DNA from 2 places in the Kitasatospora sp. NPDC051705 genome. Region 2 is predicted to be linked to the other one. Evidence: riboswitches for the same ligand, from Rfam matches in the RefSeq annotation. Region 2 holds a riboswitch; the other holds the start of a gene.
The links. A riboswitch is a leader RNA that binds a small molecule or an ion and turns the genes downstream of it on or off. The one in region 2 is predicted to bind glycine.
Positions count from the first base shown of each region.

Region 1: linked by a shared signal. The riboswitch ahead of gcvT (glycine cleavage system aminomethyltransferase GcvT) and the one ahead of gcvP (aminomethyl-transferring glycine dehydrogenase) in region 2 are both predicted to bind glycine.

Region 1 covers NZ_JBITCO010000015.1:126,455-142,061, forward strand. Annotated here, with positions in the region: gene ACIA8Q_RS20575 (hypothetical protein) at 588-818, shown strand; gene ACIA8Q_RS20580 (hypothetical protein) at 793-1,539, opposite strand; gene ACIA8Q_RS20585 (hypothetical protein) at 1,724-2,269, opposite strand; gene ACIA8Q_RS20590 (hypothetical protein) at 2,340-4,163, opposite strand; gene ACIA8Q_RS20595 (L-serine ammonia-lyase) at 4,433-5,800, opposite strand; gene glyA (serine hydroxymethyltransferase) at 5,959-7,227, opposite strand; gene gcvH (glycine cleavage system protein GcvH) at 7,354-7,728, opposite strand; gene gcvT (glycine cleavage system aminomethyltransferase GcvT) at 7,817-8,938, opposite strand; glycine riboswitch at 9,171-9,276, opposite strand; gene ACIA8Q_RS20615 (enhanced serine sensitivity protein SseB C-terminal domain-containing protein) at 9,465-10,268, shown strand; gene ACIA8Q_RS20620 (enhanced serine sensitivity protein SseB C-terminal domain-containing protein) at 10,385-11,314, shown strand; gene ACIA8Q_RS20625 (ABC transporter permease) at 11,787-12,776, shown strand; gene ACIA8Q_RS20630 (ABC transporter substrate-binding protein) at 12,829-14,595, shown strand; gene ACIA8Q_RS20635 (ABC transporter permease) at 14,694-15,607, shown strand, end outside.
Region 2 covers NZ_JBITCO010000018.1:8,475-24,081, reverse strand. Annotated here, with positions in the region: gene ACIA8Q_RS22280 (sugar porter family MFS transporter) at 1-33, shown strand, start outside; gene ACIA8Q_RS22275 (alpha/beta fold hydrolase) at 135-836, shown strand; gene ACIA8Q_RS22270 (HAD domain-containing protein) at 1,047-1,580, shown strand; gene ACIA8Q_RS22265 (CPBP family intramembrane glutamic endopeptidase) at 1,558-2,346, opposite strand; gene ACIA8Q_RS22260 (glutamate--cysteine ligase) at 2,423-3,928, opposite strand; gene ACIA8Q_RS22255 (hypothetical protein) at 4,298-4,867, shown strand; gene ACIA8Q_RS22250 (DUF5999 family protein) at 5,276-5,467, shown strand; gene gcvP (aminomethyl-transferring glycine dehydrogenase) at 5,573-8,473, opposite strand; glycine riboswitch at 8,709-8,812, opposite strand; gene ACIA8Q_RS22240 (PRC and DUF2382 domain-containing protein) at 9,036-10,163, shown strand; gene ACIA8Q_RS22235 (MFS transporter) at 10,398-11,891, shown strand; gene ACIA8Q_RS22230 (DNA polymerase IV) at 12,040-13,437, opposite strand; gene ACIA8Q_RS22225 (vancomycin high temperature exclusion protein) at 13,532-14,224, opposite strand; gene ACIA8Q_RS22220 (MerR family transcriptional regulator) at 14,286-14,930, opposite strand; gene ACIA8Q_RS22215 (bifunctional nuclease family protein) at 15,168-15,607, opposite strand, start outside.

The DNA of each region.
Region 1 (15,607 bases), on a different contig from region 2:
CTCAGGCGGGCAGGGCGGAAGGAATATGTAGACCGGTCTAGAGAAAGTCTGCCGCCAGCGGAGATCGACGTGCACGGGAAGTCGACCCGGCAGACTTCCCGTGCGCGCCAGGGGTGAAATATGCCGACCGGTCTACATGTGGGGTGGGGCCTTGTGCGGCAGGTCGAGGCGCCGCACAGGAAGTCGGCCCGGCCGACTTCCTGCACGGTCGGCGCGCGCCGACGGGCCTCGGCCGCGTCGTCGGCCGAGGCGTCGGGCGTGCCGGCGCCGGGGTCCGTGGCTCCGGCGCCCGTGAGGTCATGGCCCGGCCGCTCTGCACGGGAAGTCGGTTAGGTCGACTTCCCATGCGGCCGCCTGGCGGCCTGGTGGGAGGGTGGGAGGAATATGTAGACCGGTCTAGAGAAAAGCTCCCGGGCGGCGGGTTCGGTGCGCAGGAAGTCGGGCCGGCCGACTTCCTGCGCCGCGAGGGTGATGTGTAGGCCGTCTACGTGTGGGGCGGGGCGTGGTGCCGCATGGTGGGCCTGGGGTGGCTGAGGGGGAATATATCGACCGGTCTACATAGTTTTCGGCGGCGCCGGGACTCGGGCGTGTCCGCGGGCACTCACCCGTCTCGCATCGCTGTTCCGGACGCCGATCCGGAGGACCCGCTTCACCGCCTCCACCGCCTCGACCGCCTCGACCGGACGCGCTGGACGGGGCCGGACCGGGGCGGCCAGTTCGCTGCGGTGGAGGAGCCGGACCTGCTGATCGCCGACATCAGGGCCTTCTTCGGGGACCTGACGGCGGTGGGAGTCAGCCCGACGGGCAGTGCCCGGTGAGGCAGAAGGAGCCGACCACGGAGTGCAGCAGGTCCCCGGACGGGCTGGGCCAGCTCGCCTCAGGCCCGGCCACCAGCAGGGCGTGGGCCTGCCCGTCCGGGCCGACCAGGATGTGGTCGACCACGCGGCGCACTCCGCCGCCCAGGTTGTAGGCGTACTCGAGTTCGGCCCCGCCGCCGGGCGTCTGCTCCAGCCGGATCCGGTGGTAGCCCGGGAAGCCGGACGGGTTCCGGGCGAGGTCGGCGTCGGTGGCCACGGCCCGGTCGTACGGGGTGAACTCGCCCATCGGGAACACCTGGATCAGGCCGGTGCCGTCGGGGGAGTCGTAGAAGACCGAGGGGTCCTTCGTGCGCCGCTTCCAGCCGTCCGGTACGAGGAGGTCGAAGCCCGCCGGGTCCTGGACGAGTCTGAGCTGCGGTCCGGTGGGGGTCGGCGTGGGAGCTGGTGTGGCGGTGGCCGGGTCGGTCGGCGCCGCCGACGGGGAGGCTGCCGACGGGGAGGGCGTGGACGGGGCGGGCGCCGCCGGTGCCGCGGTCGTGGCCGAGCCCGGCCCGGCAGCCGCGCCCGAACCCTCGTGCCGCGTCAACAGGTACCCGGCGCCGCCCCCGAGCGCTCCGATCAGCACCCCGAGGACGGCCGCCAGCACGATCGTCCGCCGCTTCCGCAGCCCCGGGGGCCCGCCGCCCTCGGCGCGCGGACGGCGTTTCGGCGGCTTCGGCACGGTCGGCGACTTCGAAGGCCCGGACGTCGTCAGCGGGGGAGGCTCGGCCGGCGCCTGCGGAGGCAGTGGCGGTGGTGGTGGCGGTGGCGATGGCGCACCCCCGTCGGGCACCGTCACCCACTGCTGCCGGTCCGCGTCCCAGTGGATCCCCACGCCCGCTCCCCCCGTCGTCCCTCGTCCCGGTTCAGCCCAGCAGTCCCTCGATCGCCTGCACGACGGCGAGCGCCGAGGCGAGGCCGGACACCACGGTGGCCGAGCCCCGAAGGAGGTCCCGCAGCCGTTCCAGGCGGGTGCGGGGGGCGGTGCCCGTCTCCTCGACGGCCGTGCGGACGGCGTCGAGCTCGTGTGCCACTTCGTCCACGCCGTCGCCCTCGACCCTTGCGAGCAGGGGGAGTTGGGCGCTCAGTTGCCGGACGGAGGTGAGCAGCAGGCGGGTCTGCGGGTCGAGGTGGACGGAGGAGTCGACGGCCCGCGCGCCGGGGCCGGAGGCGACCGCGCCGCCGCTCATCGCGCCGACCGCGATCCCGCCGGGGACCGCGGTCGGCACCTCCACGCCCGCCGGAGGCCCGGCGGCGGGTGCGGCCGCTCCGGAGTGCTGGGACCGGTCCTCCGCACTCGCCCGGTCGCCGGCCGCGACGGCCCCGCCGGACAGGTGCCCGATCGACACCCCGCCGCTCACCCCGCCCTGCTCGGCCTGCCCGGGCTGTCGCCCGTCCGTTCCACCGTTCATCGCCGGTCTCCCCGCTCCCTCGTCAAGCCGTCCACTCGTCAAGCCGTTCCCTCGTCACGCTGTCCACGCGTCACGCGGTCTTCTCCCCGTGCGGTGCCTCGGGCGTGGGGCTGTGCCGGGCGGTGGCGCCGGGGCCGGAGGCGACCGCGCCGCCGCTCATCGACCCGATGTGGATCCCGCCGTCCAGGACCTGGACGACGGTCTGTTCGAAGCGTCCGGTCTCGTAGCCCTCGGAGTGCAGTGCCTCGCGGACGCCGTCGATGATCCGTTCCTCGATGGTCTTCACGTAACGGTTGACGTCCAGTTCCTGGAAGAGCGAGACCGTCGGCTCGGCGGCGAGCTCGCGTACGGAGACGACCGGCCGGGCGGCCACCACGGCCTCGCCGTCCCCGCCGGCCGCGCCGCCCGGGTGCCGGAGCGCGCGCAGTGCGGCGGGCCCCGCGGTGAACGCCGACACGGCGGGGCGTCCGCCGTTCAGCCGGGTGCCGCGCAGGGCGGCCGCGTCGGCGAGCAGCTCGTAGTCGCGGCGGACGGGGCCGAGGACGTGCGGCACGACCTCCACCACCAGCAGCCGGCCCTGGGTGTGCACCCGGAGCAGGACGGACAGCACGACCTGTTCGTCCCAGGCGCCGACCCGCACCCGCAGGAAGTGCCGGCGCCGTTCGGCGCCCTCGTCGACCGCCGCGGCCAGGTGCCGGGCGACGGTCTCCTGGTCGCGCGGGACGTCGGCGCGGCGCGGGCCGTACGGCAGGAAGACCAGTTCCTGGACCTCCATGTCCCGCAGCCGGTCCAGGCTGGTCGAGGCGGCGGCCTGCCGCAGGGCGAGCAGCCGCGGGACGATCAGGTCGAGGACGGCGCGGGCGGTGAGCTCCCCGGCCGGGGAGGCCGCGGCGGCAGCGGTCGGGGCGGGAGCGGCCGTGGCGGGATCGGGCGTGGCGGAGGCCGACCCGGTCCTGCGGCGCTTCAGCTCCAGGACGAACGACCAGGGCTGGTACGGGGTCCCCGCGCCGAGGAACGGGTCGGCGGGGTCGTAGACGACGAGCGGCGAGTACTGCTCGGCGCCGATCGCGGCGCCGATCCGGGCGTAGCGCGGTCCGGCGGGTAGTTGTCGTGGCCGGAGCCGGAGGAAGTCCTCGCGGTTGAGTTCCCGGCGCACGGTGCCGGCGACGAGCAGCCGGTGCACCCAGACGGTGGCGGCGAGCGCCAGCGGGAAGAGCACGCCGAGGAGGTGGGAGTCCCGCAGCGCGAGCAGGGCCACCACCCAGTAGAGGGCGTGGGCGACGCCGGCGGCCAGCGACAGCAGCCCGTTGGCGGGGCGCCGGGCGGCGGGCCGGGCGACGGCGGGGGCGGCGGGCGCGTACAGGGCGTCCTCGCGGACGTCCGGGGACTTGGCGTACCAGGACAGCAGGCAGGCGAGGGCGTACAGGAGGGCGGTGTTCGCCAGGTAGGGCGTCGCGTACCGGGTGAGGTCGTCGAAGGTGTTGCCCGCGGAGGAGTCGCCGACGACGCGGTACGGGCGGGAGGAGCCGTAGCCGGAGGACGGCGGGTGGGTGAGCAGCGGCAGGTAGGCGGTGACGAAGAAGCCGGCCCAGACGGCCGCCAGGACGGCGCCGGTGCGGAACTCCAGCGCCCGGGCCCGGAGCGCATGGGCGAGGACGGTGACGAGGTCGAAGCCCAGCGAAGGCGGGACGGAGCGCTCCTCGTGCTCGACCAGTTCGGAGACGACGCGCCGGCGCAGCTCCGGGTCCAGGTACACCCCGGCGGACAGCAGTCTGGTGGCCTCGGAGAAGGCGTGGCCGGGCGGCCCCTGCGTGGCTGTGGCGGCTTGCGCGGCTGTGGTGGCCGGTGCGGTCGCGGTGGCCCGCGCGGCGGCGTGGTACGGCTGGTAGGTCATCCACTCCCCCCGGTGGTGAACCAACTCGCGCAGATTATGGCCCAGTTGTCCGCGGCCGGCCAGCGGTACGGCGGTATTTCCGGCAGCGCACCAGAGGCCCGCGAGAACCGGCGAGACACCCGTGAGGGGCCCACGAGGAGCCCACGAGCGGCCCTGCCGAGGGGGAGGGCGAGAGGGGGAGGGCAAGAGAGAGGGCGAGGGAGCCCCCGGAACGCCCGAGCCCCCGGACGGTTCCCGTCCGGGGGCTCGGCGCTGCGGTGGTAAGCCGCTCAGCACTCGATGACGTTGACGGCGAGGCCGCCGCGCGAGGTCTCCTTGTACTTGATCTTCATGTCGGCGCCGGTCTCCTTCATGGTCTTGATCGCCTTGTCGAGCGAGACGTGGTGGCGGCCGTCGCCGCGCAGCGCCATCCGGGCCGCGGTGACGGCCTTGACCGAGGCCATGCCGTTGCGCTCGATGCAGGGGATCTGGACCAGGCCGCCGACCGGGTCGCAGGTGAGGCCGAGGTTGTGCTCGATGCCGATCTCGGCGGCGTTCTCGACCTGCTCGGGGGTGCCGCCGAGGACCTCGGCGAGGCCGCCGGCGGCCATCGAGCAGGCGGAGCCGACCTCGCCCTGGCAGCCGACCTCGGCACCGGAGATGGAGGCGTTCTCCTTGAACAGCATGCCGATGGCACCGGCCGCGAGGAGGAAGCGGACGATGCCGTCCTCGTCGGCGCCCGGGATGAAGTTCAGGTAGTAGTGCAGGACGGCGGGGATGATCCCGGCCGCGCCGTTGGTCGGCGCGGTGACGACCCGGCGGCCGGAGGCGTTCTCCTCGTTGACCGCCATCGCGTAGAGGGTCACCCACTCCATCGCGTTGGCCGGCCCGATGCCCTCGGCGCGCAGCGCCCGGGCGGCCGCGGCGGCCCGGCGGCGGACCTTGAGGCCGCCGGGCAGGATGCCCTCGCGGGACATGCCGGCCCGCACGCACTCCTGCATGACCTGCCAGATCTCCAGCAGGCCGGTCCGGATCTCCTCCTCGGAGCGCCAGGCCTTCTCGTTCTCCAGCATCAGGCCGGAGATCGACAGCCCGGTCTCCCGGGTGAGCCGCAGCAGCTCCTCGCCGGTGCGGAAGGGGTAGCGCAGCGCGGTGTCGTCGGGCTTGACCCGCTCCGCGCCGATGGCGTCCTCGTCGACGACGAAGCCGCCGCCGACCGAGTAGTAGGTCTTCTCCAGCAGGGTGGTGCCGTCCGCCGCGAAGGCCCAGAGGGTCATGCCGTTGGCGTGGTAGGGCAGCGAGCGGCGGCGGTGCAGCACGAGCTGGGTGTCGGGGTCGAAGTCGATCGGGTGGTCGCCGAGCAGGTTGATCCGCTTCTCGGCGGTGATCCGCTCGACGTCCTTGTCCGCCTGGTCGACGTCGACCGTGCGGGGGGAGTTGTTCTCCAGGCCCAGCAGGACGGCCTTCGGCGTGCCGTGTCCGTGGCCGGTGGCGCCCAGCGAGCCGTACAGCTCGGCACGCACGCTCGTCACCCCGTCCAGCATGCCCTCGGACCGCAGGCGGCGGGCGAACATCCGGGCCGCGCGCATCGGGCCGACGGTGTGGGAACTCGACGGGCCGATGCCGATGGAGAAGAGGTCGAAGACGCTGATGGCCACGGGGGACGTCCTTGTCTGGTCTCGTGGAAGTACGGGCGGGCGGGGGACGACACGGGTCGGGGCACCGCGCGCACCTACCAGTGTGCGCGGTGCCCCGGGGTCCCAGGTGCCGTGGCGGGGTGAGGCCGGTCACCCCGCCCGGGCGATCACCGGAGTGATCAGAGGTTCGGGTACAGCGGGTACTTCTCGGCCAGCGCGGTGACGCGGGCCTTGAGCGCGGCGGCGACGGTCTCGTCGAAGGCGGGCTTGAGCGCCTCGGCGATGATGTCGGCGACCTCGCGGAAGTCCTCGGCCTGGAAGCCGCGGGTGGCGAGGGCCGGGGTGCCGATGCGCAGGCCGGAGGTGACCATCGGCGGGCGCGGGTCGTTCGGGATGGCGTTGCGGTTGACCGTGATGCCGACCTCGTGCAGCCGGTCCTCGGCCTGCTGGCCGTCGAGCTGGCTGTTGCGCAGGTCGACCAGGACGAGGTGGACCTCGGTGCCGCCGGACAGCACCGAGGCGCCGGCCTCGGCGACGTCGGCCTGGAGCAGGCGCTCGGCGAGGATCCGGGCGCCGTCCAGGGTGCGCTGCTGGCGCTCCTTGAACTCCTCGGACGCGGCGACCTTGAAGGCGACGGCCTTGCCGGCGATCACGTGCTCCAGCGGGCCGCCCTGCTGGCCGGGGAAGACCGCGGAGTTGATCTTCTTGGCCCACTCGGCCTTGGACAGGATGACGCCGCCGCGCGGGCCGCCCAGGGTCTTGTGGGTGGTGGTGGTGACCACGTCCGCGTAGGGCACCGGGTTGGGGTGCAGCCCGGCGGCCACCAGGCCGGCGAAGTGCGCCATGTCCACCATGAGCAGGGCGCCGACGGCGTCGGCGATCCGGCGGAACTCGGCGAAGTCGAGCTGGCGCGGGTAGGCGGACCAGCCGGCGATGATCAGCTTCGGCTGGTGCTCCTTGGCGAGGCGCTCGACCTCGGCCATGTCGACCTGGCCGGTCTTCTCGTCCACGTGGTACGCGGCCACGTTGTAGAGCTTGCCGGAGAAGTTGATCTTCATGCCGTGGGTCAGGTGACCGCCGTGGGCCAGGCTCAGGCCCAGGATGGTGTCGCCCGGCTGGATCAGCGCGAACATCGCGGCGGCGTTGGCCTGCGCGCCCGAGTGCGGCTGGACGTTGGCGTGCTCGGCGCCGAACAGGGCCTTGATCCGGTCGATCGCGATCTGCTCGACCACGTCGACGTGCTCGCAACCGCCGTAGTAGCGGCGGCCGGGGTAGCCCTCGGCGTACTTGTTGGTGAGCACCGAGCCCTGGGCCTCCATGACCGCCACCGGGGCGAAGTTCTCGGAGGCGATCATCTCCAGCGTGGTCTGCTGGCGGTGCAGCTCGGCGTCGACCGCGGCGGCGATCTCCGGGTCGAGGGAGTGCAGGGACTGGTTGAGAACCGTCATGGTGTGGTCTTCCCGGTGGAGGAGGATCAGGGGTGCCGTGCGGAGCGCGCCCTCGGAAGGGTGGCGGGCGACGGGTGGTCGGCGCGGGCGGGCCGCCGCGCTGCGGCCCGCCCGGTCACGAGCGGGTCAGGCCTTGATGAAGGCGTTGTACTCGTCCGCGGTGAGCAGCTTGCCGGTGGACGCGACGCGCACCTTGAACAGCCAGCCGCCCTCGAAGGGGGCGCTGTTGACCAGGCCGTTGTCGTCCAGGACGTCCTGGTTGGTCTCGACGACCTCGCCGGTCACCGGGGAGTACAGGTCGCTGACCGACTTGGTGGACTCCAGCTCGCCGCAGGTCTCGCCGGCGGTCACTTCGTCGCCGACCTCGGGCAGCTGCACGTAGACGATGTCACCGAGCGCGTCGGCGGCGTGCTGGGTGATGCCGATCGTGGAGACACCGTCCTCGGCGGCGGTCAGCCACTCGTGCTCCTCGGTGTACTGCAGGTGCTGGGGGTTGCTCATGGCGTCATTCTCCAGGATGGGAAGCGGGTACGACGAAGCGGGCCGCCGCGCGGACGGCTTCGACGTGGGTCTTCGGGGGAGTGGGGGTTCAGCGGGCGCGCTTGTAGAACGGCAGCGCCACGACCTGGACCGGCTCGTGCTTGCCGCGCACGTCCACCGCGACGGTGGTGCCCGGGGCGGCGTGGGCCGCGTCCACGTAGGCGATCGCGATCGGCTGTCCCAGGGTGGGGGACGGCGCGCCCGAGGTGATCCGGCCGATCGGCGCACCGTCGGCGGAGACCACGGTGTACTCGGCGCGCGGCACCCGCTTGCCCTCGGAGACCAGGCCGACCAGCACCCGCGGCGGGTTGGCCTCGGCCTCGGCGGCGGCCTTCTCCAGGGCCTTGCGGCCGACGAAGGCGCCCTCGTTGGTGGTCTTGTCGAAGCGGACGACCCGGCCCAGGCCGGCGTCGAACGGGGTCAGGTCGGTGGAGAGCTCGTGCCCGTACAGCGGCATGCCCGCCTCCAGGCGCAGCGTGTCCCGGCAGGACAGGCCGCAGGGGACCAGGCCGTGGGCCTCGCCGGCGGCGGTCAGCGCCTGCCAGACGGCCTCGGCGTCGCCCGGGTTGCAGAAGATCTCGAAGCCGTCCTCGCCGGTGTAGCCGGTGCGGGCGAGCAGCACGTCGCGGCCGGCGACCTGGGCCGGGAGGATCGCGTAGTACTTCAGGCCGGGCAGGTCGGCCTCGGTGGTCTTCGCCAGGATCGCGGTGGACTCCGGGCCCTGGACGGCGATCAGCGCGTAGGTGTCGCGGTCGTCGGTGACGACGGCGTCGAAGCCCTTGGCGCGGGCGATCAGCTCGTCCAGCACCAGCTGGGCGTTGGAGGCGTTGGCGACGACCAGGAAGGCGTCCTCGCGCAGGCGGTAGACGATCAGGTCGTCCAGGATGCCGCCGTCCTCGGCGCAGATCATGGTGTAGCGGGCGCGCAGCACGCCCAGCGCGGAGACGAAGCCGACCAGCGCGTGGTCCAGCATCTCGCCGGCCTGCGGGCCGGTGACGGTGATCTCGCCCATGTGGGAGAGGTCGAACAGACCGGCGCGGTTGCGGACGGCGAGGTGCTCCTCGCGCTCGCTGCCGTAGCGCAGCGGCATGTCCCAGCCGGCGAAGTCGGTCATGGTCGCGCCGAGGGCGCGGTGCAGCGCGTCGAGCGCGGTCAGGCGGAGGGACGACATGGCCAGGAACTCCTCGGTCGGGGCACTCAGGGGTGCACGCGCCGGAACCGGGCCCGCTCGGGGACCGACCCCTGCGCGCGGGCATGCGGCGGCGTGGGTCTCCCCATCTGTCGTCGAACCTGAGAGCTTCACCGCCCACCTGCCCGCAGCTGTTTCCAGCATCCAGGACAGCATGGCGGCTTGCACCGTGGGTGGGCGCGCGACAGGGCCGTGCGCCGCTTTCCAGATGTGCCTAACCCGTGCGGTAGGGGGGCCTGAGAGATTCCGGGGAGGACTTGCTCCTTCGGCGCCGGCTGTACCACCTGAGGGGGTACTCCGGGCTCTCCCGCGCGGGTTCGAGCGGCCGGTATGGAGTTGTGGGGCCCGGCGGCCCACTGCGCCGTCGAACGCGCACATCATGGCACGTCCGGGCCGCGGGCGGGAGAGGGGCCCCGGTCACGCCGCGTGATACCGAACACGGGCCCTAAACTGCTCCGCGTCGGCGTAGCACAGGGCGGCCGAGCGGCAGAGGGCGGATCAGGCGCGCATGGGGTACCCGGTGGAGCAGCAGCAGGGGTGGGGCGGGCCGGAGTCGGCGCCGCCGGGCGGCGGGTGGCCGGCCAACGAGCTGGAGCAGGTGCTGACCGCCGCGCTGGGCGACCCGGGCGCGACGCCCCGGGTGATCGAGGTGCTGGCCCGCAGCCAGGTGTGGATCCCGCTGCCGGCCGGCGGCGACCCGCAGGGGCAGTCGCTGGACCTGCCGACCGTCGAGCTGGCCGGTGACCCGTACGTCCCGGTCTTCTCCTCGCAGGAGGTCTTCCTGCAGCAGGCGCCGGGGATGGCGTTCGCGGTGGCACCGGCCTGGGAGTTCGCCCGCGGCCTGCCGCTGGGCGTCGGCATCGCCGTCAACCCGGAGGCCGCGGTGGGCATCCCGGTGCCGCCGCAGGGCGTGGCGGAGCTGCGCCGCGGTCCGCGGGAGGACCGCTGGGACGCCGCCGGCGAGGCCCTGGCCCCCACCGGCGGCCGGGTGGCGCTGCGCGAGCCGGTGCCGGGCGAGGACCCGGAGCACTTCCTGGCCGCCTGCCGCGCGGAACTGTCGCTCCTCCCCGGAGTGTTGACCGCCCGCCGGGCGCTGGCCAGCATCGAGGGCGAGCCGACCGTGATGTTCGTGGGCGTCCAGTTGGATCCGGCGGCCCCGGCCGACCCGGCCGCGGTCAACGAGGCGCTCGGCCGGGCCCTGGGAACCGCACCGCTGCCGGGGGGCGTCCACCTCGTACTGCTCGATCTCGCCGACGATCCGGTGGTCGAGTGGCTGCTCGCCCGGGTACTGCCTTTCTACGCGCGGGTGTGAGCGGCGTTCGTTCGTAGGCACGTCGCCGTGGCGGTGGCCGGTGCCGCGCCATAGGGTGCGTGCAGACGGCCGACGGGCCGGCTGGGTTGAGGAAAGAGGCGCGGCGAGGTGGGCGCATGAGTGCGGGAGCGGTAGCGGGCGGTGCACCGGGGCCCTGGGGCCAGGCGTCCGCCGGGCGCCCCGGGGCGGATCCGGGCGCGCTGGAGCGTGCCCTGCGCGAGGTCGTGCCGGAGCGCTACGACGCGTACGAGCAGCTGCTGCACGCGCTGGCCGACGGGCAGGTGTGGATGCTGCTCTGGCACGGTACGCCGGGCAGCCCGGACGCCCAGTACGGGAACATGGAGATCAGCGGCCACGGCTACGCGCCGGCCGTCACCTCGCCCGAGCAGCTGGCGGCCTCCGGCTGGGCCCGGGCCCACGAGGTCATCTCCGGGCGGGAGATCGCGGCCTCGCTGTACCGGACGCGCTGGGGTCTGTGGCTGAACCCGCACGCGCCCGGCGGCGGGGTGGGCGTGCCGTGGGCGGACCTGCGCCGGATCGCGGCGGGCCTGGACCGGCTGCCGGCCGGTCCGCTGAAGCTGAGCGAGCCGCAGGTGAACGCCCAGCCGTTCTTCGCGCTGCTGGAGCGCCAGGCGGGTGAGGTGCGCGCGGTGCGCGCGCTGCGCCGGGCCTGGGTGCAGCCGGCGGTGGGGGAGCCGTACCTGGCGATCGGTCTGGACCTGTACGAGAGTTCGCCGCCGGCGGTGGAGGCGGTGCGCGCGCTGATGCAGCGGGCGATCGCGGTGGCCCCGGAGGGGCTGGCGGTGTCCACCGTGGCGATGGCGGACGAGTACGACCCGGTGGCGCTCTGGATGCGGGCCAACGCCCGCCCGTTCTACGACCGCGAGGGCGGCCGGCCGCCGGCGGCGACCGGGCCGTACCCGCCGGTGCCGCCCCCGGCGTACCACTCGCAGCAGGCGCCGGGCTACGGCTACGGCACCCAGCCGCCCGGGCCGGGCTGGCACGGGCAGCCGCAGCAGCCGTGGCCGGGCTACCCCGGGCGCTGATTGCCGGAGCGACTGCGGTCAGCGACTCCGGTCGAAGTCATTTCCGCGAAGCCGACTTGATTGTCCGTCAAGTCGGCTTCGATGCTTTCCGGACGAATTTCCGATTCGGCCGTCCGGTCATCTTGACATGCCTGCTGCAGTCGTGTGAAGAGCGATATGCCGCAGATCGATGACGTGCATGCCAGCAGATCACAGTTGGGCATCTGTCGGTTGTCAGGTCTGGCGTAAGCCAAGTCGCATGGCAGAGAGTTCTGCGCAACGCACCGCGCATTGGAACCCCACAAAGGTGAGCGCGTACGCCGACCCGCTCGTCCACGCGAAGCCCATCCCGCGTGGTGGCAGTGCCTGTGCACGACGCACTGCCGCGAACACCCGCTCCTGCTAGCACCTTTCGCACGTCCGCAGCCGCACCGCCGAAGCCGGCGACCGGCACCCGTGGGCCGGCCACCGTCGGCGAGGGGACCAACTGACCATGACCGCATCCGTGACCACCGCCGGGAACGAACCGGAGGCAGCAGCCCCCGCCGGCCCGGCCAAGAAGATCGAGGGCCGCTCCCTCGGTCAGATCGCCTGGACCCGCTTCAAGCGGGACAAGGCCGCCGTCGTCGGCGGCGTCGTGGTGATCCTGCTCATCCTCCTCGCCGTACTGGCCAAGCCGATCGAGTCGCTGTTCGGGCTCGACCCGGACGCCCTCCACCAGGACCTCCTGGACGCCGACCTCGGCGGTCTGCCGTTCGGCGACTGGGGCGGCATGAGCTGGGACCACCCGCTCGGCGTCGACCCCCTGCAGGGCCGTGACCTGCTCACCCGCGTCATCGAGGGCTCCTGGGTCTCCCTGCTGGTCGCCTTCGGCGCGACCGTGCTGTCCAACACCATCGGCACCGTGCTCGGCATCATGGCCGGCTACTACGGCGGCTGGGTGGACACGCTGATCAGCCGCGTCATGGACGTCTTCCTCGCCTTCCCGCTGCTGCTGTTCGCCATCGCGATCTCGACCTCGCTCCAGGGCGGCGCGTTCGGCCTGCACGGCCTGCCGCTGCACATCCTGGTGCTGATCTTCGTGATCGGCTTCTTCAACTGGCCCTACATGGGCCGGATCGTGCGCGGACAGACGCTCTCGCTGCGCGAGCGGGAGTTCGTCCACGCGGCCCGCAGCCTCGGCGCCCGCGGCCCGTTCATCCTGTTCAAGGAGCTGCTGCCGAACCTGGTCGGTCCGATCCTGGTCTACTCGACCCTGCTGATCCCGACCAACATCCTCTTCGAGGCGGGGCTGAGCTTCCTCGGTGTCGGCATCCAGCCCCCGCAAGCCTCCTGGGGCGGGATGCTCCAGGACGCGATCCGGTACTACCAGGTGGACCCCCAGTACATGGTGGTCCCCGGTCTGGCGATCTTCATCACCGTGCTCGCCTTCAACCTGCTCGGCGACGGGCTGCGCGACGCCCTCGATCCCAAGAGCAACTGACGTTGCGTCAGGACCCTCCCTCCTCCACATCCTCAAGGGGTTGATCTCACCCATGCGTAGGTCCCGTACCGTCGCCCTGACCGCGGCGGCCGCCGCCGCGGTCCTGGTGGTCACCGGTTGCTCCAGCTCCTCCAAGAGCGGCGACTCCTCCTCCTCGTCCTCCTCCTCCGGTGGCGGCGGAGCCAACGCGGCCACCAAGAACATCGTCAACGCCTCGGACAAGAAGGGCGGGACGGTCACCTTCGAGATGAAGGGCACCCCGGACTCGCTCGACCCGGGCAACACGTACTACGCGTACATCTACAACTTCTCGCGCCTGTACGCCCGTCCGCTCACCACCTTCAACCCGGCCGCCGGCGAGGAGGGCAACAAGCTCGTCCCGGACCTCGCCGAGTCGCTCGGCGCGCCCAGCGCGGACGGCCTGAGCTGGACGTACAAGATCCGCAAGGGTCTGAAGTACGACGACGGCACCCCGATCACCTCGAAGGACGTCAAGTACGCCGTCGAGCGCTCCAACTTCGCGCCGGACGTGAACTCCAACGGCCCGACGTACTTCCACGACCTGCTGGTCGACAACGACACGCCGTACGCCGGCCCGTACAAGGACAAGACCGGCGACCTGAAGTCGATCGAGACGCCGGACGACACCACCATCGTCTTCCACCTGAAGCACCCGTTCGCGGACTTCGACTACCTGGTGAGCGCCCCGCAGACCGCTCCGGTCCCGCAGGCCAAGGACACCGGTGCCGACTACGTCAAGCACATCGTGTCCTCGGGCTCCTTCAAGTTCGAGTCCTACGAGGACGGCAAGCAGGCCGTCCTGGTCCCGAACACCAACTGGGACAAGAGCACGGACCCGATCCGGAAGCAGCTGCCGGACAAGATCCAGCTCAAGATGAACATCGACCAGGCCACCATCGACAAGGACCTGCTGGCCGGCAACGCCCAGGTCGACCTGGTGGGCGGCGGCGTCGACCCGCAGACCCAGGCGCAGATCCTGCAGAACCCGAAGCTGAAGGCCAGCACCGACAACGCCTACGGCGGCCGTCTGGTCTACCTGGCGATCAACTCCAAGGTCGCGCCGTTCGACAACGTCGACTGCCGCAAGGCCGTCCAGTTCGCGATCGACAAGGTCTCGGTCCAGACCGCCGAGGGCGGCCCGATCCGCGGCCAGATCGCCAACACGGTGCTCCCGCCGGACATCCCGGGCCACCAGGACTTCAACCTGTACGAGACCAAGGACAACAAGGGTGACGAGGCCAAGGCCAAGGACGCCCTGAAGGCCTGCGGCAAGGACGGCATCAACACCGTCATCTCGGCCCGCACCGAGCGCGCCACCGAGGTCGCCGCCGCCACCTCGATCCAGGCCGCGCTGAAGAAGGTCGGCATCAACGCCGAGATCCAGCAGTACCCGCAGGGCAAGTACCTCACCGACAGCGCCGGTGCCCCGCAGTTCACCCAGGACCACAACATCGGTCTGATGATGATGCAGTGGGGTGCGGACTGGCCGACCGGCTACGGCTTCCTGCAGCAGGTCGTCGACGGCCGCGCGATCAAGCCGTCCGGCAACAGCAACCTGTCCCAGCTGGACGACCCGGCCGTCAACAAGATGATCGACGACGCCGCGATCAACCCGGACAAGAACGCCCGCGAGAAGATCTACGGCGACATCGACAAGAAGGTCATGGAGCAGGCGGTCATCGTCCCGCTGACCTACTTCAAGGTCTTCCTGTACCGCCCGGACAACGCCACCAACATCGCCTCCACCCCGGCGTTCTCGGGTGAGTACGACTACCTGAACATCGGCACCACCAAGTAAGAGCCTGGCTCCGCATCCCTGAAGGCAGGTGAAGGCAGCGGCGCCCGCCGCCGTCCGGAGGATCCCGGACGGCGGCGGGCCGCCGGAGCCGCCCAACTGTGTTTGCCTACATCATCCGCAGGATCCTCGCGGCGGTGATTCTGCTGCTGGTCGTCAGCGCCGTCACCTTCGCGATCTTCTTCCTGCTCCCGCGCATCGCCGGCGAGACGGCCGACCAACTGGCCGCCCAGTACATCGGGAAGAACCCCTCCCCGGAGGCGATCGCGGCGGTCAAGCAGAACCTCGGCCTCGACCAGCCGCTGTACACCCAGTACTGGAACTTCCTCAAGGGCCTCGTCAGCGGCGCCGAGTACAAGTTCGGGCCGGAACCGGCCACCTGCCACGTCCCCTGCTTCGGCTACTCCTTCAAGAACCACCTGGAGGTCTGGCCCGAGCTGTCCAAGCGGATCCCGGTCACCATCTCGCTCGCCACCGGCGCGGCCGTGCTGTGGCTGGTCTCCGGCGTCGCCACCGGCGTCGTCTCCGCCCTCAAGCCGCGGTCGATCTTCGACCGGCTCTCCATGGGCGTCGCCCTCGCGGGCGTCTCGCTGCCGGTCTTCTTCACCGGCGCGCTGCTGCTCACGCTGTTCAGCTACGAGTGGCCGATCCTGGACAACCTGCAGTACGTCGACTTCACCGACAACCCGCTGATGTGGGCCCGCAATCTGATCCTCCCCTGGATCTCGCTGGCCTTCCTCTACTCCGCGCTCTACGCCCGGCTCACCCGCGCCGGAATGCTGGAGACCATGAGCGAGGACTACATCCGCACCGCCCGGGCCAAGGGTCTGGCCGAGCGCAAGGTCGTCACCCGGCACGGGCTGCGCGCCGCGCTCACCCCGATCGTCACCATCTTCGGCATGGACCTCGGGCTGCTGCTCGGCGGCGCGCTGATCACCGAGCAGGTCTTCTCGCTCCAGGGCGTCGGCCAGTTCGCCGTCCAGGCGATCTCCGACAACGACCTGCCCAAGATCCT
Region 2 (15,607 bases):
ACCAAGGGCCGCGCCCTGGAGGAGATGGGCTGAGCCCGCCCCGCCGCCACCCCGGGCGCGCACCCCGAGGCGCACCCGGGCCGCTCCCCCGTCGAGTCCCCGCCGCACCCGGCCCGACCCACCGAGAGGACGCCATGCCCGACCAGCGCGGCTCCCGGCAGAACACCACCTTCCCGAGCGCCGGCCGCACCGCGCACGGGTACCTGGCCCGCCCGCCGCAGGGCGTGGGGCCGGGTCTGGTGGTGGTGCAGGAGTGGTGGGGGCTCACCTCGCACATCGCGACGATGGCCGACCGCTTCGCCGCCGAGGGCTTCACCGTCCTCGCGCCCGACCTGTTCGGCGGCGAGACCACCCACGACCGCGCCGAGGCGGCCCGGCTCAAGCGCGACCTCCCGGTCGAACGGGCCGTCGAGGACCTCGCCGGGGCGGTCGACCACCTGCTCTCCCTGGACGGCGTGGTCGGCGACGCGGTCGGCGTGGTCGGCTTCTGCATGGGCGGCGGCCTCGCCCTGCTGCTGGCCGCCCGGGCCGGCGACCGGGTCGCCGCCGTGGTGCCCTTCTACGGCCTGCCGCCCGATCCGGACTTCGACTACCGCGGCCTGACCGCGCACGTCCTCGGGCACTTCGGCGAACTCGACGGCTCGATCCCGGAGACCGCCGTCGACGAGGCCGCGATCCGGATCGGCGAGGCCACCGACGTCCGCCCCGAGTTCCACTTCTACCCGGCCGGGCACGCCTTCATGAACGACGAGGACCTGCTCGGCACCCACGACCCCCTGCAGGCCCGGACGGCCTGGCGCCGCACCCTCAGCTTCCTCTGGGGCCACCTGGGTTAGGGCGCGTCCTGTGGATCCCGTCGGGCGCACGACGCCGGATCGTCCGGCCGGCCCGCAGGGGCACCGCCGACGCACCGGAGCCCGCGGGCGAGCCCGCCTTCGCGCCGTGAGCGCCCCGTGCGCCCCGCGTGCGCCCGCCCGTACGCAACCAGCGGTGCCCCCGGCTCGTCCGACCGGTCAAGCAACGCCATCGCCTTTGGGGGGCCACCGGTGCCGAAGCCACTGCTGTTCCTGGACGTCGACGGGGTGCTGAACCCGGTCTGCCCGCACCCGGACGCCGAATTCGACACCCACACCCTGCTCGGATACTCGGTGCTCCTCTCGGAGCGGCACGGCGCCTGGCTGCGCGAGCTGGCCGGCAGCTACGAGCTCGTCTGGGCGACGACCTGGGAGGAGCACGCCAACACCCACGTCGCCCCGGCCATCGGCCTGCCCGAGCTCCCGCTGGTCCGCTTCACCGGCGACGTCCCGCAACCGGGTGCCCCGCGCGTCCCGCTGATGGAGCTGCTCTCGGCCCGCAAGTGGGCCCCGCTGCTGCGCTACGCGGCGGGCCGCCCGTTCGCCTGGGTGGACGACGTCATCCCGCCGCGGCTGGTCCGCCGCGCGCTCTGGCGCCGGGACCGCCTGCTGCTGCCGATCGACCCGGGCCAGGGGCTGGAGCGCCGGCACGTCGACCGGCTGCTCGCCCGCCCGCCGCGCCCGCTGACGGCCCGCCGCCCGCTCAGGGGGTCGGCAGCCAGCTGACGTGCCCGGCCAGCAGCGCGTAGCCGACGAAGGCCACCGTGTCGATCAGCGCGTGCGCCGCCACCAGCGGCATCACCCGCCCCCACCGCCGGTACAGCAGGCAGAACACCGCCCCCATCACCATGTTGCCGACCAGCCCGCCGACCCCCTGGTACAGGTGGTACGACCCGCGCAGCACCGAGCTGGCCGCCACCGCCGCCGGCCAGGACCATCCCCGCTGACCCAGCCGGCGCAGCAGGTAGCCGAGGACGACGACCTCCTCGAGGACGGCGTTCTGCCAGGCGGAGAGCAGCAGCACCGGCACCCGCCACCACACGTCCGGCAGCCCGGAGGGCGCCACCGTCAGGTTGTACCCGGCCGCCTGCGCGCCCAGGTACAGCGCCAGTCCGGAGCCGCCGATCACCGCCGCCACGGCGGCGCCCCGGCCGAGGTCGCGCAGCTTCTGCCCGAGGTCGAAGCCCAGGATCCGCAGCGAGACGCCCTCGCGCACCAGCAGGTAGCCGACCAGCACCACCGGCATCAGGCCGCGCCCGATGTAGTACAGCTGCCACACCAGGTCCAGCCAGGGCCGCCCGGGCGCGCGCGAGCCGTTGAGCGTGGCGACCTGCTGGCCGAGCGTGAGGGGTTCGGTGAGCGAGCCGGCGAAGCTGATCAGCGCACTGACGCCGCTGGCCCCGAGCGAGAGGCCGAGGACGATCAGCAGTTCCGCACCGAGCAGCCGGCGCGTGGGCCGATCGGTCTCCGGCGCGGTCGGGACGGTGGTCACGGGGGCTCCAGCGGGGCGGGCGGCGCTCCGGCCGTCGGCCGACCGCCGGAGCGATCATCCTGACACAGCCGGACGGTCAGCCGACCGGCCAGGTGTGCACCGGCTCGCCGCCCCGCATGTGCTCGACGTAGCGCCTGGTCATCGCGGCCAGCGCGGCCGACCGGTCCATCCCGTACTGCTCGCGCAGCCGGTGGAAGGTGGCGCTCTGCCAGGAGGCGCCGTTGGTGCGGCGCAGGCAGCGCTGCTCGATGATCCCCAGGTAGCGGTCCCGGTCGGCGGGTTCCACGCCCCACTCGTCCAGCCCCTGGTGAGCCATCGGGAGCAGCTCGTTGAGCACCAGGTCGACGGCGGACACCGTGGTCAGCCCGCCGCTGCGGCCTGCCCGGCCCGGGCGCGGCCAGTGGAACACCGCGTCGATGCCGTACCGGGCGCCCTGCCGGAAGTTCTCCTCCGCCCGTTCGAACGGCAGCCGGGTCCAGACCGGCCGGGACTGCTCGGCGAGCACCCGCACCAGCCCGTAGTAGAAGGCGGCGTTGGCGAGGGTGTCGGCCACCGTCGGGCCGGCGGGCAGCGCCCGGTTCTCCACCCGCAGGTGCGCCACCCCGCCGGCGACGTCGTACACCGGCCGGTTCCAGCGGTAGATCGTGCCGTTGTGCAGCCGCATCTCGGCGAGCCGGGGCGCGCCGCCGGAGGCGAGCACCTTCAGCGGGTCCTCGTCGTCGCAGATCGGCAGCAGCGCCGGGAAGTACCGCAGGTTCTCCTCGAACAGGTCGTACGCGGAGTCCACCCAGCGCTCGCCGAACCAGGTGATCGGGCGCACGCCCTGGGCCTTGAGCTCCGCCGTACGGGTGTCACAGGCCTGCTGGAAGAGCACCGGACGGGTCTCCCGCCACAGCTCCCGCCCGAACAGGAACGGCGAGTTGGCGCCGAGCGCGAGCTGCGGCCCGCAGATCGCCTGGGCCGCGTTCCACACCGAGGAGAAGCGCTCCGGGGTCACCTGCAGGTGCAGTTGCAGCGAGGTCGCCGCCGCCTCGGCCACCATGGTGATGGTCTCCAGCTGGAGGTGCTCGACCCCCTCGATGTCCAGGGCGATGTCCTCGCCGCGGGCGGCCAGGATCTGGTCGCTGAGCAGGCTGTAGCGCGGGTTGTGGGAGATCGCGTCCAGCCCGGTGTGGCCGTGTTCCAGCGTCGGCAGGATGCCCACCATGACGATCCGGGCGCCGGCCTCCGCGGCCCGCCGGTCGGCGTAGCGCAGCCCGGTGTCGATCTCCTCGCGCAGCTCCTCGAAGACGTGCCCGCAGAGCCGGTGCGGGACGATGTTGACCTCGACGTTGAACTGCCCGAGCTCGGTCTGGAAGTCGCTGGAGCCGATCGCGCTCAGCACCTCGGCGTTGCGCAGGGCCGGCAGGCCCTCCTCGTCGGCCAGGTTGAGCTCGATCTCCAGGCCCATCACGGCCCGCGGCCGGTCGAAGCGGTCCTCCCGCAGCATCCGCCCCAGCGCGTCAAGACAGGCCTGGAGCTTGCGTCGGTACAGCTGCCGGTCCGCCAGATCGGCCCGAGTCGCCACGACCTTCTCGCCCACGGTCCCCTCCTCCTGAGCCACCGGCCGACCCGACCGTGCAAGCATCATGCCCACCTCGAAGATCGATACCCGAATGCTTGTACTGGCTTGCAATGCAAGGAAACTGACGCGTATTCAGCGAATCTGCCGACTTGCCCGGCGCCACCGCCTGTGATAAACAGGTCACCCTGCGCACCTGTTCGATAGAATTCGCACTGCGCTGCGGCCGGTCCGCTCCCCGCCCCGAGGCCCTCGTCGACGGCGGCGACCGTGCCGGCACCGCGATCATGCACAACCGGACACGGCCGGGTCCCGTCACCGATGACACGCCGCGCCACGCCGGTATGCCGCACTCGCACGCCGATCTCGCACGGAGAGGCGGACCCCGCCATGACTCTGCAGACCCCACAACCCCCGCCGAGCGCGCTGCGCGCCGTCCTGGCCGCGCTCGACTCGGACACGGCGCTGCACCAACCGGCCGCCGCGGCGCTGCGCCGTCCGATCGGCCCGCTGCTGCCCGCGCACGCACTCGCCGTCCACGTCCTGGACGGGCCGCGCCCCGAGCTCCCCGCCGCCCGCCGCACGGGCTGGCGCTTCCTGATCAAGGACGGCGCCGAGGTGGCCGCCGCCGCGGAGGTGGTCCAGAGCGCCGAGGGCCACACCTTCTCCCACTTCACCGCCGGCCCCTACCTCGACTCGACGGTCCGGGCGCTGCGCCAGGCCTGGCAGATCGCGCAGGGCTCCCGGGCCCGGCAGCAGCCGCGCCTGCTGACCTTCCCCGGCCAGTACGCGACGGCGCTGTGGCTGCACTGCCCGGACGCCGGCCCGGACGCCGACCAGCTGATCCCGCTGGCCCCGGCCCCGCTCGGCGTCACCGCGCACCGCGCCTACCCGGCGGCCGAGCTGCTGCCACTGCTCGCCCGGGCGCCGCTCGCCAAGCCGCTGCTGCTCTCCTCCTGAAGGACCGCCGCCACCGCCACCGACGGGCCACCGGGTCAGCGCATCCGGCGGCCCGTCGGCGCGCGCGCCGCCCACACCCTCCCGGACCACCCGGACGAGTCATCCGGCATGGTCGCCTCGGGCCATGCCCGGACTGACCCGTCGGTGCGCGGATTCCCGCCGGACCCACCTGAACGGGTGATCTATGCCGGGGAGTTGTGGCGCATGTCACGAAATCGCTGCGCGCGCGTCCGCAGATGCCGACACTGGGAACCAGCGTGGAAGGACCACCTGTCCTACCCACTTGAGCGCCGGTCCACACCTGGTCGGTGCGCGGACAGGATCCGGCTACCGCGGCGGCTCCCGACGGCTCCACCGCCGGCGACCGCATCACGGGGGAGGATCGCAGAGCGAAGCGAGGGTACGCGTATGTGCCAGCACCGTCCTGAGTGCCCGTCGGCGGAGTCCGAGGACCGCGAGGCCGCCGTCACGGTGGCCTGCCACCCGGAGCAGGGCTGGAGCCTGCTCTGCAACGGCGTCCTGATGTTCGAGGACACCGGAGAGCTGCTGCCCGACGGCCGGGTGATCGCCCCGCGCCGCGCCGTCGCCCACGCGGCCTGACCGCGCCGGCGGGGGCAGCCGCCGCGGACGACGACGGGCAGGGCCCCGGCGGATCGCTCCGCCGGGGCCCTGCCGTGCGCGTCACCGCGCGGGGTCCGGACGCGGTCAGACGCCGTACTCGTCCAGCGGCGGGCAGGAGCAGACCAGGTTGCGGTCGCCGTACGCGCCGTCGATCCGGCTGACCGGCGGCCAGTACTTGTCCGCCGGGTTCACGCCGGCCGGGAAGACCGCCTCGTGCCGCGAGTAGCCGTGCGCCCAGTCACCGGCCAGGGCGGCGGCGGTGTGCGGGGCGTTGCGCAGCGGGTTGTCCTCGGCGGCCCACTCGCCCGAGCCGACCTTGTCGATCTCGGCCCGGATCTCGATCATCGCGTCGCAGAACCGGTCGATCTCGTGCAGGTCCTCGGACTCGGTCGGCTCGATCATCAGCGTGCCGGCCACCGGGAACGACATCGTCGGCGCGTGGAAGCCGTAGTCGATCAGGCGCTTGGCGATGTCGTCCACCGTCACGCCCGTCTCCTTGGTCAGCGGGCGCAGGTCGATGATGCACTCGTGCGCGACCAGCCCGCCGGGGCCGGTGTAGAGCACCGGGAAGTGCGGGGCCAGCCGCTTGGCGATGTAGTTGGCGTTCAGCACCGCGACCTGGGTCGCGCGCTTGAGGCCCTCGCCGCCCATCAGCCGGACGTACGCCCAGGAGATCGGGAGGATGGCCGCCGAGCCCCACGGCGCCGCCGAGATCGGGCCGACGCCGGTGGCCGGGCCGGCCTCCTCCTGGAGCGGGTGGTTCGGCAGGTACGGCGCCAGGTGGGCGCGCACCGCGACGGGGCCGACGCCCGGGCCGCCACCGCCGTGCGGGATGCAGAAGGTCTTGTGCAGGTTCAGGTGCGAGACGTCCGCGCCGAACTTGCCCGGCTTGGCGAGGCCGACCAGCGCGTTCAGGTTGGCACCGTCCACGTACACCTGGCCGCCGGCCTCGTGCACCAGGGCGCAGATGGTGGTGATCTCGGTCTCGTACACGCCGTGGGTGGACGGGTAGGTGACCATCAGCACGGCGAGGCTGTCGCGGTGCTGCTCGATCTTGGCCTTCAGATCGTCGACGTCCACGTCGCCGTCGACCAGGGTCTTCACCACGACCACGCGCATGCCGGCCATCACGGCCGAGGCCGCGTTGGTGCCGTGCGCGGAGGAGGGGATCAGGCAGACGTCGCGCTGGGTGTCGCCGTTGGCCTGGTGGTAGGCGCGGACGGCCAGCAGGCCGGCCAGCTCGCCCTGCGAGCCCGCGTTCGGCTGGATCGAGACGGCGTCGTAGCCGGTCACCTCGACCAGCTGCTGCTCCAGCTGGCGGATCAGGGTGAGGTAGCCCTGGGCCTGCTCGATCGGCGCGAAGGGGTGCAGCTGGCCGAACTCCGGCCAGGTCACCGCCTCCATCTCGGTGGTCGCGTTGAGCTTCATGGTGCAGGAGCCCAGCGGGATCATGCCGCGGTCCAGCGCGTAGTCCCGGTCCGACAGGCGGCGCAGGTAGCGCAGCATGGCGGTCTCCGAGCGGTGGCTGTGGAAGACCGGGTGGGTCAGGTACTCGTCCTCGCGCAGCAGCGCGGCCGGCAGCGCGTCGGCGGCCTCCGCGACCTCGACCGCGGGGACGCCGAAGGCGGCCCAGACACCGGCCAGGTGCTCGCGGGTGGTGGTCTCGTCGGTGGAGACCGAGATCCGGTCCGCACCGTCCTGGTACACGTTGACGCCGTTGGCGCGGGCGGCCGCGGCGATCTCGGCGGCCCGGCCCGGGACGACGGCGGTGACGGTGTCGAAGAACTCGCCGTGCAGCAGCTCGACGCCGCCGGCGCGCAGGCCCTCGGCGAGGGCGGCGGCGTAGCGGTGGGTGCGGCGGGCGATGTCGGCCAGGCCGTCCGGACCGTGGTACACGGCGTACATGGAGGCCATCACGGCGAGCAGCACCTGGGCGGTGCAGATGTTGCTGGTGGCCTTCTCACGGCGGATGTGCTGCTCGCGGGTCTGCAGCGCCAGGCGGTAGGCGCGGTTGCCGTCGGAGTCGACCGAGACGCCCACCAGGCGGCCGGGCAGCGAGCGGGCGTACTCCGCGCGCACAGACAGGTAGCCGGCGTGCGGACCGCCGAAGCCCATCGGCACGCCGAAGCGCTGCGAGGTGCCGCAGGCGATGTCGGCGCCGAGCGAACCCGGGGACTTGAGCAGGGTGAGCGCCAGCAGGTCGGCGGCGACGGCGACGATCGCGCCCAGGCCGTGCGCCTGCTCGACGAGCGGGGTGAGGTCGCGGACCACGCCGGTGGCGCCCGGGTACTGGAGCAGGACGCCGAAGACGCCGCGCTCGACGATCTCGGCCGGGATGCCGGCGGACAGGTCGGCGACGACGACCTCGACACCGGTCGGCTCCGCGCGGGTCTGGATCACCGCGACGGTCTGCGGCAGGGTCTCGGCGTCGACCAGGAAGACGCCGCCCTTGACCTTGGTGACGCGGCGGGCCAGCGCCATCGCCTCGGCGGCCGCGGTGCCCTCGTCGAGCAGCGAGGAGCCGGAGGTCGGCAGGCCGGTCAGGTCGGAGACCAGGGTCTGGAAGTTGAGCAGCGCCTCCAGGCGGCCCTGGGAGATCTCCGGCTGGTACGGCGTGTAGGCGGTGTACCAGGCCGGGTTCTCCATGACGTTGCGCAGGATCACCGGCGGGGTGAAGGTGCCGTAGTAGCCCAGGCCGATCATCGGCTGGAGCACCTGGTTGCGGCCGGCCAGCTCGCGCAGCTCGGCGAGGACCTGCGCCTCGCTGCGGCCCGCGGGCAGGTCCAGCGCGGTGATGGAGCGGATCGCCTCGGGAACGGCGGTGTCGGCGAGCTCGGCGAGCGAGCCGTAGCCGATGGACGCCAGCATCTTCTCCTGCGCGGAGGCGTCGGGGCCGATGTGGCGGTTCTCGAAGGGGCTGGCCAGCTCAAGCTCGGTGAGGGTCGAGGCGCCGGTGGGGCGTCCCGCGTTCGGCTGGGCGTTCATGTGGTCGAGGCCTCCTGGTCACGGACCGGCGGGGGTACGCACGCCGGCGGGCCTACCCCGCTGCGGGCAGCGGAGCGACTTGGGCGGACGAACCCGACAGGCCTCCCCCTCTGTCATCGGGACCTGAGAGCTTCGCCCGCACGACACGCGGTGGCGCGCCGTCGGCTTGCACCGTCGGTGAGGGTGGTGTCGCCGGCTCACGTGCCGACGCTCCTGCCCTGCTTTCCAGAGTGACCTATCCCGCACGGTACGGATGCCTGAGAGATTCCGGGGAGGAGTTGCTCCTTCGGCGCCCCGACCAGCGGATTCCGCCGGCGGGGACTCTCCCGAGCGGGCTCGGCGGTCGCCGCCCAGGGTACCAGCGGGAGGCCGTCCGATCACGGGTGCGTCAGGTCACCCGGGGTCTACGCGCGTACCCCGGACGGCCCAACGCGCAGCCCGTCCGGCGGCGCACCGGTCGCGCCCGCCCGGTTCATGGCTTTTGGTGTGAAGTGGCGGACGGGACGGGTGCTCCGACGCCGTCCTGCGGGAGTTCCGCAGGTGCAGCGCACTGGAGGAAAGAGTGCAAACCGACATCGACCCCCGGGACCTCATCGGCCACAAGGCGGTCGACCGCAACGGGGACAAGATCGGCACGGTCGACGAGGTCTACCTGGATGACGCGACCGGCCAGCCGGAGTGGGCGGCCGTCCGGACCGGCATCTTCGGCCGGGACGCCTTCGTCCCGCTGACCACGAGCGAGTTCTCCGGCGAGGAGCTCCGGGTCCCGTACGACAAGTCGCTGGTCAAGGACTCGCCGGACTTCGGCGTCGGCCAGCACCTCTCGCCCGCCCAGGAGCTCCAGCTCTACCGCTACTACGGCCTCGACACCCCCGTCGAGGGCGGGTCGGCCAACGGGTCGGGCGACCGGCCCGCGCAGCCCGACCTCGACTTCGGCTCCACCCCGGCGGCCGAGCCCGCGAAGGCCGCCGCCCTCCTCTCCCCCGCCCCCACTCCCTCCCCGACCACCGCCACGAGCACCAGCACCGCCCCGGAGGCCAGCGTGCGCACTCTCAGCACCCTCGCTCCCGTCGCCGCCGCCGCGGCGGCGGTACCCGTCGTCGAGCCGAAGCCGCAGGTCGTCCCGCCCGCGACCACCCCGGCCCCCGGGGCGGACACCCCGTCGTCCTCCTCCCCCAGCGGCCCGCTGGAGATCACCTGCCGCGAGGAGCGCCTGGACATCACCACCGAGTGGCACGTCCTGGGCACCGCGAAGCTGCGCAAGTACGTGACCAGCGAGCCGGTCGAGCGCCGCGTCCCGGTGGTGCGCGAGCGGGTCCGGGTGGAGCGGATGCCGGTGAGCGAGGCCGAGCGCGCCTCGCTGACCGAGAAGGACATCGCCGAGGCGGTGGAGGAGGTCACCCTGCGCGAGGAGCGCCCGGTGGTCCGCAAGTACCTCGCCCCGATCGAGCGGGTCCGCCTGGTGGTCGAGCGGTACACCGCCGAGGAGGTGGTCACGGACGAGCTGCGGCGCGAGCACGTCGAGGTCCACGACGAGACCTCGGCTCCCGGCGCCCCCGGGTCCTCCTCCCAGAGCCCGGGCCACACCCCGGACCACACCCCGGGCCAGAGCCCGGACCACGCTCCGACCCCCGGCTCCGCCCCGGCTGCCGACAACGGCCGCCCCGCGGCCCTGCGCCCGCTGTCCTGACGCCGCCCCGACGCCGCCCCGACGGGCTCCACCAGCCCTCCTGACCCGCTCCACCAGGCCCCCGGACCCTCGGTCCGGGGGCCTCGCGCTGCGCCCGGACGGCACCGCTCGGCCCGCCGCCGGCACCGGGATCCTTCGACTTTGCCAAAGCTTCACCGATCGATATTTGACACTCTGAAGTATCTCCCGGCATGGTTACTTCAGTTCATTCACTATGTACGGGAGGAAGCAACCGTGAGTGAGGCACCCCAGCCCACCATCGCGGCCGAGAAGCAGAGCAGCGCCCGGGTCCTGCCGGCCCTCATCCTGGCGATGCTGTCGTTCAGCGTGGTGCAGACCGCGGTCGTCCCGATCCTGCCCTCGCTGGCCAAGGAACTGAACGTCTCCGCGTCCAGCATCACCTGGCTGATGACCGCCAACCTGCTCTCCGCCGCCGTGCTGACTCCCCTGCTGGGCCGCTTCGGCGACCTCCGGGGCCGCAAGCCGATGCTGCTCATCTCGCTGGCGGGTCTGGTCGCCGGTTCGGCGCTGGCGGTCAGCACCCACTCGTTCACCTGGCTGGTCGTCGCCCGTGTCCTGCAGGGCGCCGGCGGTGGCGTGCTCCCGCTGGCGATCAGCATCGTCCGCGACGAGCTGCCCAAGCAGAAGGTGACCGGCGGCGTCGCCGCCATCAGCGCCTCGATGGGCGTCGGCTCCGGCCTCGGCCTGGTGGCCACCGGTCTCCTGCTGGAGCACTGGAGCTACAAGTCGATCTTCTGGATGGGTCTGGCCTTCGGCCTGCTCGCCGTCCTGCTGGTCGCCCTGCGCGTCCCGTCCGACCCGGTCACCGACAAGGACGGCGGCGCCGACCCGCTCGGCGCCCTCACCCTGGCCGGCTGGCTCTCCGCGCTGCTGGTCGCGGTCAGCCAGGGCAACCACTGGGGCTGGACCTCCACCAAGACCCTCGGCCTGTTCGCCGTGGCCGCCGTCGTCGCCCTGATCTGGGGCGTCATCGAGACCAAGGTCGCCCACCCGCTGGTCGACATGCGGATGATGTCCCGCCCGGCCGTCGCCTTCACCAACCTGGCCGGCCTGCTGATCGGCTTCGGCATGTACGGCTCGTTCATGGTGATCAGCAACTTCGCCCAGACCCCGGAGAAGCTCACCCACTACGGCTTCACCGCGACCGTCCTGCACGCCGGCGTGATGCTGCTGCCGTCCGCCATCGGCTCGATGGTGGCCGCCCCGCTCGGCGCGATGCTGATCGCCCGCCGCGGCCCGCGCCTGCCGCTGGTCCTCGGTGGCGTCCTCGGTGGTGTCGCGATGGCCTACCTGGCCCTGCGGCACAGCAGCGAGGGTGACATCTACACCGCCTCGGCGATCTTCGGTCTGGGCATCGGCCTGGCCTTCTCCGCGATGCCGGCCTACATCAACGGCGCCGTCCCGGTGGAGCAGAGCGGCATCGCCAACGGCATGAACGCCGTGCTGCGCACCGTCGGCGGTGCGATCGGCACCGCCGTGATGGCCGCCATCCTGACCGGCGACACCATGAAGCTGCCCCCGCAGATCCCGCTGACGCTGCCCACCCTGGACGCCTACAAGCACGCGTTCTGGGCCGCGGCCGTGGTCTGCGCCGTCGCCGGCGCCGTCCCCTTCCTGATCCGCACCGTCAAGCCGGCCACCACCGTCGCCCAGGGCGGCGCGGCCGACCAGAACGCCGGCCCCGAGCTGGTGAAGACCGACGCCTGACGAGGCGTCCGACCCCCGCGCCCCGGGACAGGGCGCGGGGGCCCGGCCCCCGGCCGGTCGTGAGGGCATCACGACCGCACCGGGGTCCGGCACGGTAATGCGGCCCCACCCGGTACTCCCCCTGGACCGGGTGGGGCCGCTTCGCGTCTCACCGCCCGGCCGGGCCCGGCTCCCCCGCCGCCTCCTCGCCGCCCCCGCGCAACGGCAGCGGCCGGGCCGGCTCCAGCGCCGGATCGTCCACCGCGAAGGTCCGGATCCGCCCCGGCCCGCTCCACGGCGTCTCGAACCGCACGGTGACCCGCCCGACGCCGCTGCCCTGCACCCATCCGGGCCCCAGCTCCGCGTGCCGGACGTCCTGCCCGGGCAGCCAGCGCCGCAGGACGGCCGTCGCCGGCTCCTCCTCGGCCTCCCCCTCCGCCGCCTCCGGGTGCTCCGCGGCCTCCTCCCGGAGGGCCTGCGCGAAGAGGTCCTCCTGGGTGTAGTCGGCCAGTTGGGCGACGCCCACGCCGAGCAGCCGGATCCCGCCCGTGATGTCCACCTGGGCCGCCAGCCGGCGCGCCGTCTCGGTGATCACCGCCTCGTCGTCCGTGGGCCCGCGCAGCGTCTCCGACCGGGTCAGCGTCGAGAAGTCGAACCGCCGGACCTTCAGCACCACCGTCCGCCCGGAGCGCCCGGCCGCGCGCAGCCGCCGGACGCACCGGGCGGCCAGCACCTCCACCTCGCGCAGCACCCGGTCCCGGTCGGCGAGGTCCACCTCGAAGGTGTCCTCCACGGAGACGGACTTGGCGTCCTGGTCGGCCACCACCGGGCGCTCGTCCAGCCCTATGGACATCTGGAACACCCCCGCGCCGTGCGAGCGCCCGAGCAGCTGGACGAGCTCGCTCTCGCCGGCCTCGGCCAGGTCGGCCACCGTGCTCAGCCCGGCCCGCCGCAGCACCTGCTCGGTGGCCGGCCCGATCCCCGGCAGCGCCCGGACGGGCATCGGGCCGAGGACGGCGCGCTCCTGCCCGGGCTCGACCAGCACCAGCCCGTCCGGCTTGGCCTGCTCGGAGGCGATCTTCGCCATCAGCTTGGACCCGGCCGCCCCCACCGAGGCGGTCAGCCCGGTGCGCTCGAGGATGTCGGCCCGCAGGTCCTCCGCCAGGGCGAGCACCAGCCGCTCCCCCGTCCCGTGGTCGGCCTCGGCCAGCACCGGACCGTACGGGCCGGCCTCCAGGTCGACGAACGCCTCGTCCAGGCTGAGCGGCTGCACCAGCGGCGACAGCTCCCGCAGCAGGCCCATCACGATCTCGCTGACCTGCCGGTAGGCCTCGAACCGCCCGGCCAGGAAGGCCGCGTTGGGGCAGAGCCGGCGCGCCTGCGCCATCGGCATGGCCGAGTGGACCCCGAACCTGCGCGCCTCGTAGGAGGCCGTGGAGACCACCCCGCGCCCGCCGAGCCCGCCGACGATCACCGGCTTCCCGCGCAGGCTCGGCTTGGCCGCCTGCTCCACCGCCGCGAAGAAGGCGTCCATGTCGAGGTGGATGATGCTCGGCAGTGATCGCACCCGCCGATCATCGCCCACGGGTCCGACAGTGCGTACGAACCCGGCCGACGCCCCCGCCGCCGGGCCCGCCGGGCTCCGGGCCCGGCGGAGCGGCCTACCGCCGGGCGGCGTCCGCCAGGGCCCTCGGGATGCCCTCCTCACGGGGCCCGAGGAAGACCGGGTCCGGCCGCAGCCAGGCGTTGACCACCGCCTTGCCGGCCCCCGGGACCTCCCGCAGCCCGCCGTACAGCCAGGTGACGTCGTGCGGCTCCGGCACCGCGACGGCGTGCGCGTCGATGCCCGCGGCCGCGCAGAGCGCCAGCGCCCGGCGGACGTGGAAGTCCTGGCTGACCAGCACCGCCCGGTCCACCCCGAACACCCGCCGCGCGCGGGTGCAGGAGTCCCAGGTGTCGAAGCCCGCGTAGTCGCCCACCACCCGCACCTCGGGCACGCCGTGCTCGATCAGGTACCGCCGCATCGCGTCCGGCTCGTCGTAGCTGTCCCGCCCGTTGTCCCCGGTGACCAGGATCGCCTGCACCTTCCCGGCCCGGTACAGGTCCAGTGCCGCGACCAGCCGGTGCTCCAGGTACGGGGACGGCCTGCCGTCGTCCAGCCCGGCGCCGAAGACCACCGCGACCGGCGCCGCCGGCACGCTCTCCACCGTGCCCACCCGGTCGCCCGCCGAGACCCACAGCCAGGCGCTCGGCGCGAGCGCCAGGGAGCAGAGCACAGTCCCCAGTTGGAAGGCCCTGCGCTGCGCGGGCCGCTCCCGCAGTGCGGCCACCAGCCGCCCGCCCCGCCGTCTCAGCCGGTCCGTCACCGCGCCGCCGAACCCCACGTGCCCTCCCTCGGTCTCGTCAGATCGTCGGTCAGACCGCCCGGTTGCGGCGCTGCGCCAGCTCGTCCCCCGGGTCGTGGCCGACCACCGTCTCGCCGGTGTCGGTGCGTTCGGCGTGCAGCCGCGCGACCACCCGCTCCAGCTCCTGCCAGACCGCTCCGACCGCGATGCCGAACACCCCCTGACCGCCCTTCAGCAGGTCGACCACCTGCTGCGGCGTGGTGCACTCGTACACCGTCGCACCGTCGCACAGCAGCGTCATCCCGGCCAGGTCACCCTGCTCGGCGGCCTGCAGATGGGCGACGGCCACCCGGATGTTCTGCAACGAGACGCCCGCGTCGAGCAGCCGCTTGACGATCTTCAGCAGCAGGATGTCGCGGAAGCTGTAGAGCCGCTGGCTGGTCGCCGGGTACGCGCTGCGGACGCTGGGCTCCAGCAGTCCGGTGCGGGCCCAGTAGTCCAGTTGGCGGTACGTGATGCCGGCCGCCGCACAGGCCGTCGGGCCGCGGTAGCCGATCAGTTCGGACGTCGGGGCCAGCCGCTCGATGGCTGGCTGCCCCGGCTGCACGGCCGGGAACCTGCTCACCCGGGGCAGGTCCGTCACGGTACGAGCGGTGCGCGGCAGGTGCACGGCGCACAGGCCTCCCACGGCCGCGTCGTCGCCGGTGCTGCTCATGCCTACCTCCGTCCACTGGTGCTGCGGGCAACCCGAGACTGCGGGCATCGGTCACCCGGACAGCCACTCCTGACGGTAGGCAGTCCCCTATGACCCGTCAACGATCGCCACGCCGGGCCGGACAAACCACGTCACTCAGGAGAGTGGTTTTTCGTGCCCCTAGTGTGGGTAGATGGACGGTTTTTGGCAAAACGACCGGTGCGACGGCTACCTGATCAGTACACCGTCCCGTTCGCGCTACTGCGGGCCGCTGCCCCCGAAGTCCTCGGGCGACACCTGGTCGAGGAACTCGCGGAACTTCTCGACCTCGTCCTCCTGCTCGTCCGGGATCGCGATGCCCGCCTCGGCGAGCACCTCCTCGCTCCCGTAGATCGGCGTCCCGGTGCGCAGCGCCAGCGCTATCGCGTCGGACGGCCGCGCGCTGACCTCGACCCCGCCGGCGAAGACCAGCTCGGCGTAGAAGACGCCCTCCCGCAGGTCGGTGATCCGGACCTCGGTGAGCTGCTGGCCCAGCGCCTCCAGGACGTCCTTGAACAGGTCGTGCGTCAGCGGGCGCACCGGCGTCATGCCCTGCTGGGCGAAGGCGATCGCGGTCGCCTCGCCGGGGCCGATCCAGATCGGCAGGTACCGATCGCCCCCGACCTCCCGAAGCAGCACGATCGGCTGGTTGGAAGGCA